Regions from separate parts of the Cohaesibacter sp. ES.047 genome, predicted to be linked through region 2. Evidence: riboswitches for the same ligand, from Rfam matches in the RefSeq annotation. Region 2 holds a riboswitch; the other holds the start of a gene.
The links. Region 2 has a riboswitch for thiamine pyrophosphate ahead of thiC (phosphomethylpyrimidine synthase ThiC). Riboswitches for the same ligand answer to the same signal wherever they lie in the genome.
Positions count from the first base shown of each region.

Region 1 (4,681 bases), 1.6 Mb from region 2:
TGCCGCTCTTGATGGTGCTTCAGATGACCACCGTCTCCGACGTGGAAATTCTCAAACACGGCCCATCCTTGAGCATCGGCGACGAGTTTGGCTCCAACCTCAACAAGGCCCTGTTCGGCGCATCCGGTTTTGCCGGTGAGAACACAGGCCTGGCGATGTTCAAGAATTCGCTCATCTTGGGTGTCGGCTTTGCTCTGGGCAAGATCATTATCTCGATGATGGCTGCCTATGCCATTGTCTATTTTCGGCTGCGCTTTGCGACCCTTGCCTTCTGGCTGATCTTCACCACGCTTCTGTTGCCACTCGAGGTGCGGATCCTGCCGTCCTACGAGATCGTGCAGCAGCTTGGCCTGCTCAACACATACACCGGCCTTATCGTGCCGCTCATCGCGTCGGCGACGGCCACCTTCTTCTTCCGGCAATTCTTTTTGTCGGTGCCGGAGGAACTGGCGGAAGCGGCGCGCATCGATGGGGCCGGGCCGTTCAAATTCTTCATCGATATCCTCGTGCCTCTGTCGCGCACGATGATCGCGGCGATCTTCATCATCATGTTCGTCTATGGCTGGAACCAGTATCTCTGGCCGACCATGATCACCACAGATGAAGACATGTTTACGCTGCTGCGCGGCATCAAGCAGATCACCCAAACCATGTATGACGGGCAGATCCCCGAATATGGCCGCGGCAACCTTTTGGCGATCCTCGCGGTCATCCCGCCGGTCGCCGTCGTCATCTTCTTCCAGAGCTGGTTCGTCAAGGGCCTGACCGAGTCTGACAAATAAGGACACCACAATGACAACAGTATCTCTTGATATGGTCCGCAAGATCTATGCGAACGGCGTTGAAGCGGTCAAACCCTGCAATTTCAAGATCCCCGATGGCGAATTTGTCGTGCTCGTTGGCCCCTCGGGCTGTGGCAAGTCCACCTTGCTGCGCATGATCGCTGGGCTGGAGGAAATCAGCGGCGGCACCATCACCATTGGCCAGCGCGTCGTCAATGATGTCGATCCCGCCGGGCGCAACATCGCCATGGTGTTTCAGAATTATGCGCTCTACCCGCACATGACGGTCGCCAAAAACATGGCCTATGGCCTCAAAAACCGGGGCCTGCCGAAAGCCGAGATCGAGCAGAAGGTCAAGGACGCAGCCAAGATGCTGAACCTCTCAGACTATCTGGGGCGTCGCCCCAGCCAGCTTTCGGGTGGTCAGCGCCAGCGTGTTGCCATGGGGCGCGCCATCGTGCGCAATCCCGAGCTGTTCCTGTTCGATGAACCGCTCTCCAACCTCGATGCCAAGCTGCGCAACCAGATGCGCATCGAGATTCGTTCTCTGCAGCGACGCCTTGGCGTCACCGCCGTCTATGTGACCCACGACCAGATCGAGGCCATGACCATGGCCGACCGCATCATCGTGCTCAACGAAGGCCGCGTCGAACAGATCGGCACCCCGTCCGAGATCTACAATCAACCCGCTTCCACCTTCGTGGCCGGTTTCATGGGCGCGCCGCCGATGAACCTTTTGAAAGCCCACCGCACGGACGAGGGAAAGATCAATCTTGGCAACGGCTCTGATCTTGACCTTGCAGCCCCCAAAAAGGAAGCCAGTGAGTTCCTGTTCGGTGTTCGCCCCGAAGACATCATTGTTGCTCCCGAGGGGGCAGAGGGCACCATGACCTTTGATGTCGACATCGTCGAGGAACTGGGTGCAAACCATCTGCTGCACGGCAAGCTGGCGGATCAGGATTTCTCGGTCAGCGTTCCCAAGACGGTTGATGCCAAGACCGGTCCGGTTTCGGTCGCGATTGGTCCCGATGTGACCCATTTCTTTGCTGTCGATACAGGTGTCCGTCTATGACGACCTTGGTTTCTCGTCTTCCTGATATTACCAAGGAGGAGCGCGCTCGGATTCAGTCGGCCGAACGCGTCCCTGAGGTGCATCGCGCGCTCTTGGCGGACATCCCCGCCATGACCTCGCTTGAAGTGGGCGGCGACGGCTCTTTGGCCAAACTGCCGCGAAATTTCAAAGTCGCGGCATGGAACATGGAGCGCTGTTATTTCCCGGGTCGCAGCGCTGCCCATATTGCGCCCTATGGGCCTTCGATCATTCTGTTAAGCGAAATGGACAATGGCATGGCCCGGACGGGCCAGCGCAACACCGCTGCCGACATGGCCCGCGCTCTTGGCATGCACTATGCCTATGGAGTCGAATTCTTCGAACTGGAACTGGGCAGCGAGATTGAACTGCCCTACTGCAAGGACGATTTCAACGCGTCTGGCTGGCACGGCAACGCCATCCTGTCCACCGTGCCGTTCACGAAACTGGCGCTCTTTCGGCTCGATGAGAAGGGCCGCTGGTTCTGTGCAGATCACGAAGATGCCTCAGGTGAGCCGCGCATGGGCGGGCGGATGGCCATTGCCGCCATCATCGACAGCGAAGCCGGACCGGTTTGCGTCGTCTCCACCCATCTGGAAAGCGCAGCGGACGCCGACTACCGCAAGGCCGAGTTCACAAAATTGCTAAGGTGCGTCGAAGATTTTGCCCCTGACATGCCCGTCCTCATTGGCGGTGATCTCAACACCGGCAATCACGTGCCGCCCGACTATGACTGGCGTCAGGAAACCCTGTTCGATTTTGCCCGCGATCAGGGGTATAGCTGGGATCTGACGCCAGACGGCATGACCATCCGTAGCAGCCTCATCACGCCGAACAACGAGCCCTTGATGAAGCTCGACTGGTTTTTTTCGCGCGGCCTTGACGGGACGTCTGGACCGCTCCTGGAGGCGATTGATGATCAAGGCCCTCTGTCCGATCATGAATGTGTGCTGTGTTCGGTGACGCTCTGAGCGAGATGTCCCGAGCACGCGCCCTTTGGCAGTGGTGCACAGGGTAAATCCCTTGGCATCGATCATCCGTTCCATTCGGATGTCACTGCACATGCGCGTAAAGTTATTGAAAAATATATAGAATTTCATAGGGCTGCCTAAATGGCGGCCCTTGCCATATGCGCCGCAATAAAGGGTGCCGATAAAAATACCGTGACCTCCCTTTCCATCCAAACCGAAAAGTGTTTACCTTGCGCTTGTGACAGGGGCGCCCGATGCATCGGGCTGAGATGAACCCTTTGAACCTGAACCAGCTTGTACTGGCGGAGGAAGTCGCGGACTTGCCCGAATGTGGTCTTGATGGCCTCGGGCGGCTCAACGTCATTCCATCCGCCTCAGGAGGATTGAGAATGACCGACTGGGGCCAACACCTTTCCCAAATGCGGCAAACCGCACCACTTATCCAGAATATCACCAACTTCGTTGCGATGAATGTCATGGCCAATGTCATTCTGTCGTCGGGCGCTTCGCCTGCCATGCTGCATGCCGAAGAAGAATCCGGTGAATTTGCTGCAATCGCATCGGCTTTGACGATCAACATCGGCACCCTGTCCGCGGACTGGGTTCGGGGCATGGTCGCCGCTGCCGATGGGGCCAACAAGGCGGGCACACCCTGGGTGCTCGATCCGGTTGCCGCCGGAGCCACGACCTATCGCAGAGACACTTCGGCACAGCTCATAGCGATGAAGCCCAGCATCATTCGCGGCAACGCGTCCGAGATTCTGGCGGTGTCCGGTGCCATGACAAAAGGCAAGGGCGCAGACAGCGCAGACAGCGTCACCGCTGCCGAAGACGGAGCACGGGCGCTTGCCAAATCCATCGGCGGCATTGTTGCGGTCACCGGGCCTGAAGATTTCATCACTGATGGACAAGCAGCTTACCGTGTTCGCAATGGTCATGACATGATGCCGTTGGTGACCGCGCTTGGCTGCTCCCTCAATGGGGTGATTGCCGCCTTTATCGTGGGCCAGCCGCATCTGGAAGCAACCGCAGCTGCCATTGCCTACTACGGCCACGCAGGCGAGGTTGCCGCCAAGACAACCAGCGCTCCGGGCAGTTTTGCCACGGCCTTTGTCGATGCGCTCTACACCATTTCACCAGAACAGCTGTCGCAGGCAGCAAGGATCGAGAAAATATGAATCTCTCCGTTTATTTCGTAACCCCGCACAATCCCGATGATGCGCTGGTCACCGCTGCGCTGAGGGGAGGCGCATCCATAATCCAGTTGCGCGACAAAACCGCACCTGATGACGTGCTCATCAAACAGGCGACGCATCTTGCCGGGCTGGCGAAAGAGTATGGCGTGCCCTTCATCATCAATGACCGGCTCAAAGTGGCGTTGGAAAGCGGCGCCTCCGGGCTTCATATGGGGCAGTCGGATGGCGATCCGGTCGCCATGCGCGAAGCACTCGGCCCGGATAAAATCCTGGGGCTTTCCATCGAGAATGAAGACCAACTGGCTGTCGCTGCGGCGCTTCCTGAGGGAACGCTCGATTATATTGGCTGCGGACCAGTCCGGGCGACACCATCCAAGCTGAACCATGCCACGCCTATCGGCTTTGAAACGCTCAGCCGGATCGCAAAGGCTGCGCCAGTGCCGTGCGTTGCTATCGGCGGGGTGAAAGAGGCCGACATTCCGGTCGTCAAGGCCGGGGGCTGTGCTGGGCTGTCCGTCGTGTCTGCCATTTCCGAGGCGGATGACCCGGAAGCAGCAACTCGCGCGCTCATCACCGCATGGGAGGCAGCATGATCCCCAACATTCTCTCCATAGCCGGGTCTGACCCGTCCGGCGGCGCTGG
Region 1 covers NZ_LT907844.1:196,198-200,878, reverse strand. Annotated here, with positions in the region: gene CPH65_RS00845 (ABC transporter permease subunit) at 1-782, shown strand, start outside; gene ugpC (sn-glycerol-3-phosphate ABC transporter ATP-binding protein UgpC) at 793-1,854, shown strand; gene CPH65_RS00835 (endonuclease) at 1,851-2,843, shown strand; TPP riboswitch at 3,077-3,171, shown strand; gene thiM (hydroxyethylthiazole kinase) at 3,233-4,021, shown strand; gene thiE (thiamine phosphate synthase) at 4,018-4,632, shown strand; gene thiD (bifunctional hydroxymethylpyrimidine kinase/phosphomethylpyrimidine kinase) at 4,629-4,681, shown strand, end outside.
Region 1: another riboswitch for thiamine pyrophosphate. It lies ahead of thiM (hydroxyethylthiazole kinase); the one in region 2 lies ahead of thiC (phosphomethylpyrimidine synthase ThiC).

Region 2 (4,681 bases):
TAGGTGCCGGCCAACAGTTGCAGGCCAGCAAAAATTGTTGGTTGGGCGGTTATCACGGCCGTCAGCCCGGTGGCGACGATCAGCAGAACGAAGTTGGTCCCAAGAATAATTCCCAGAAGGTAACGTACAGAATAAGTGAAGCCGAATGCAGATCCCAGACTGGCAAGGCTGAGTGTTGCCGGCCCCGGGCTTCCCATCAGGGGAAGCGCCGCGAGAAGAAGAAGGACAAGGTTTTGGACCATGATCAGAGGTTCGCTTTGTCGAGTGCGAAAGGGAGTGGGCTGTGAGGTTATGAGCCAAATCGGCCGCCAACCGATTGAGTGCGGTTTCCATAGGAAGGGTTCAAGTCTTGATTCCAGCCTATTGAAATGCGATGCTTGCGAAAATTGAATTTATTAAAATCATCAGTTCAGGAAATTTGAAGTGTCCCCGTCTTTTGATATTGATGCTCTTCGTACGGTCGTTGCAGGCATAGATCTTGGCAGTTTCGCACGCGCGGCAATCCAGCTCGGCCGGTCGCAATCCGCGGTTAGCATGCAACTGAAAAAGCTTGAGCAGCAGGCCGGGACGCAGCTGTTCACGCGCAAGGGGCGTGGTCTGGTGCCCACTGAAGCGGGTGAGGCATTCGTCGCCTATGCCCGACGCATCGTTGCGCTCAACGATGAGGCTGCTCTCGCCATGGGAGCGGCCACGACAAGAGCATCTGTGCGTGTGGGGATGCCTCAGGATTTCTTTGATGATGTCATGCCCGCGACACTGGCCACCTTCGGGCAGCGGCATGATGCCGTGCATGTTGAGGTGCGTGCTGGCGAAAACCATCGGATTGCGGAAGAGGTCAGGGCAGGTCGTCTGGACGCTGCGATTGCATTCTACAAATCAGGCAGCCCCATGGAGGGCGAGCTGCTGTTCGAGCTTCCCATGATATGGCTCGCGCACGAGAATTGGAGAGAGAGGATCATTGATCCGCAGGCTATTCCTCTGGTCCTGTTCAACCATCCCTGTCTGTTTCGGCAAGCTGCCCTGTCATCTCTGGAGCGGCAAGGGGTCCGCTGGAGAGCTGCCTTGACAACACCCAGCTTGCCGGGTGTCTGGGCGTCTTTACGATCGGGTTTGGGCATCGCAGTGCGCACAGACTATGGAAGGCCGCAGGATATGGTGTCTTTGCGGGAGGAACTCGGATTGCCTGAGTTGCCGGCGATAGAGCTTCGTTTGCTTCGCGCCCCGAACATCTCGCCTGTTGCAGAGCCTCTGGCTGCAATCTTGCGGCAAGAGACCCTTGAACGTGTCGGGTCCAACACGGCCGGGTGAACGTCCGCGCTGTGGTTGTGGCTGGTTCCAGATTGGTTTACTCGACGAGGCCCTTATGTGTGCATCTCAAACGCCCCTCCCCACAGACAGACCGATTGCCGGAGTTCTTGCTGCCGTGATCAGGGATAACAAAGTGCTCCTTGTGCGCCGCGCAAACCGGCCGGATGCTGGACGTTGGGTCTTCCCGGGTGGCAAGGTGGAAAAAGGAGAGCCTTTGCTAGACGCTGCCATGCGAGAGTTGCGCGAAGAAACGGGTGTCCTTGGCAAGGGCCTCAAGATCCTTTCGGCCGTCGACGCTTTTGACAAGAATGCAGACGGAGAGGTGGAGCAGCATTTCATTCTCATCGTTACTTTGTGCCAATATCTTGGGGGGAGTTTGAAAGCTGGCGATGATGCCGTTGATGCGCGGTGGGTGGAGCTGGATCAACTACGCACGCTTGACCTTGCGCGCAGTTTTGATCTCGCCGAGTTAGTACGGCAAGCAGCCCAAATGATGGGGAAACCACAGCGCTAGGCAGGGCGCCCTGATCCAGAAGCCATCAGGATCAGGGCTTTGGAGATTCCTTCTTAGTGGGAAGAATCCAATGGCATATAGAGCTCTCCTGTTTCCCGGAATTTCTCGGCCATTTTTTCCATGCCTTCCTTCTGTGCTTCGGCACGAATGTCGTGGGAGATGCGCATGGAACAGAATTTGGGACCGCACATGGAGCAGAAATGCGCAACCTTGTGTGCTTCCTTTGGCAAGGTTTCATCATGCATCGATCGTGCGGTTTCCGGGTCAAGGGACAGGTTGAACTGGTCTTCCCAACGAAACTCGAAGCGCGCGCGCGACAAGGCATCATCACGGATCCGGGCCGCCGGGTGACCCTTGGCAAGATCGGCTGCATGGGCGGCAATCTTGTAGGTAATCACCCCTGTTTTGACATCATCCCTGTCGGGTAGACCCAGATGCTCCTTTGGGGTCACATAGCAGAGCATCGCTGTTCCAAACCAGCCAATCATCGCAGCGCCGATCCCCGACGTGATGTGGTCGTAGCCCGGTGCGATATCGGTTGTGAGAGGTCCAAGAGTGTAAAAGGGTGCTTCTCCGCAGGTTTCAAGCTGCTTGTCCATGTTGGACTTGATCTTGTGCATCGGGACATGTCCGGGGCCTTCAATCATGACCTGACATTGCTTGTCCCACGCGATCTGCGTCAGTTCACCAAGTGTCTCCAGCTCTGCGAACTGGGCCTCATCATTGGCATCGGCGATAGAGCCGGGGCGAAGGCCATCGCCCAGACTGAAACTGACATCATAGGCGCGGGCAATCTCGCAGATCTCTTCGAAATGCTCATAAAGGAAGCTCTCCCGGTGATGGTGCAGGCACCACTTCGCCATGATCGATCCACCCCGACTGACAATGCCCGTGACACGCTCGACGGTCATCGGAATCATGTGCAGGCGTACACCCGCATGGATCGTGAAATAGTCCACGCCCTGTTCTGCCTGTTCGATCAGGGTGTCGCGGAATACGTCCCAGCTCAAGTCTTCGGCAATGCCGCCCACTTTCTCGAGGGCCTGATACAGGGGCACCGTTCCGATTGGTACTGGAGAGTTGCGAATGATCCAGTCGCGGATATTGTGGATGTTGCGCCCGGTCGAGAGATCCATCACCGTGTCGGCACCCCAGCGGGTGGCCCAAACCATCTTCTCCACTTCTTCAGCCATGGAAGAGGTGACGGCGGAGTTGCCGATGTTGGCGTTGATCTTTACCAGAAAATTCCGACCGATAATCATCGGTTCGGCTTCGGGATGATTGATGTTGGAGGGGATAATGGCCCGGCCCTTGGCGATTTCACTACGGACAAACTCAGCGGTTACGACGTCCGGAATGCAGGCGCCGAATGCTTCGCCATCAGGAGCCTGAGATTGGCTTTGCGCGGCTCGGCCCAGATTTTCGCGAATGGCCACAAACTCCATTTCCGGTGTGATAATGCCCGCTTGGGCATAGGCCATTTGGGTGACCGCCTCGCCATTCGCCGCTCGTCTCGGTGTGTGCCTTATCGGGAAAGGCGGTGTGAGCCGTTCCCCTTCCGCAAATCCGTTGTCCTCTGGTTTTATCACTCGGCCTTGATAGGAAACGGTATCGTTTCGTGCTGCGATCCAGTCTTCTCTCAGACGAGCCAACCCTCTGCTGATTTCGATGTCAGCATCTGGATCGGTGTAAGGGCCGGAGCTGTCATATGCGATCACGGGCGGCTCGCCTGCGGTCGGATGGACAGCAATGGCCCGCATCGGGACGTGAATATCGGGGTATTGGGCGCCATCAATCCATATGCGATGTGATGCGGGTAGTGGGCCAGTGGTGACGGTAAATGAGAGATTCTGCATGGTTGGAGCCTCCATAGCTCTGAAGCATTGGAGACCCAGTTCCGCGTTGAGTGGAGAGAAGGCTGCGAAGCAGTCCGGAAAAAGGATGCGTGGTTAGACCTTCTTCCCTGAAGCTGTGCAGCCAGAACACCATCCCTACGCCAGTATGAACTGGATCAGGTTCATCGGGTCACTGCGCTGCGTTCGAACTCAAGAGGTTCAGGTGCCAGCAGTATCTCAGTTTCTTGTCGAGACCCCCCGTGTGAGGATTTGTAGAATACGAATCTTCTTCATATTTGTCAATTAATTTGAAGTGTTGCGTGGAATGGATCTGTTTTATTGAAGTATTAGTTCAAAGTTTTTCTTTCTTTCTTGCCCAGCTCATCGCCTTTTTCTGATACGACTTTTATGACGAGGTATCGTTCTAGGGTGCCTCACTCTGATTGAATTATGAGGGTCGCCTCTGCAGAAGGTGCGCCAATTTTCCGCTGATTTTAGCGCTTTTGGTGCTGGGTAACTGCTCTTTTGGGGACTGCTTTAGTAATATTTCAAGGCTTTCCCCAATCTGTATTTCCAGATGAACCGACCCGTAGTGATGGGTTGAATAGTGCAGAAAATTTGAACTGAACCTTTTAAATTATTCGTTTTTCTGCACGTCCATATTTGGCTAAATTTTCTTCTAACGGTTCAACTTCGGGAGAAGAGAAATGCACGGAAGTGATGCGATCGGCTTTATTGGCCTTGGCACCATGGGAACGCCTATCGCTCTTAGGCTCGCAGAAACAGGTGTACCGCTTGTCATCTGGAACCGAACATCCTCTCGTACCGATCCGCTGAGAGAAGCGGGCGCAGTTATTGCTGCAATTGCAGAAGATGTGTTTGCTCAATGCCAGACCATCCTGCTTATGCTTGCTGATGAGGTCGCTATTGATGCTGTTCTGTCCCGAAATACAGATGGCTTCGCATCTTTGGTGGCCAATAAACTCGTAGTTTCAATGGGAACCGTATCTGCGGATTACTCAGA
Region 2 covers NZ_LT907844.1:3,722,596-3,727,276, forward strand. Annotated here, with positions in the region: gene CPH65_RS17060 (LysE family translocator) at 1-242, opposite strand, end outside; gene CPH65_RS17065 (LysR substrate-binding domain-containing protein) at 424-1,308, shown strand; gene CPH65_RS17070 (NUDIX hydrolase) at 1,364-1,822, shown strand; gene thiC (phosphomethylpyrimidine synthase ThiC) at 1,876-3,678, opposite strand; TPP riboswitch at 3,793-3,928, opposite strand; gene CPH65_RS17080 (NAD(P)-dependent oxidoreductase) at 4,365-4,681, shown strand, end outside.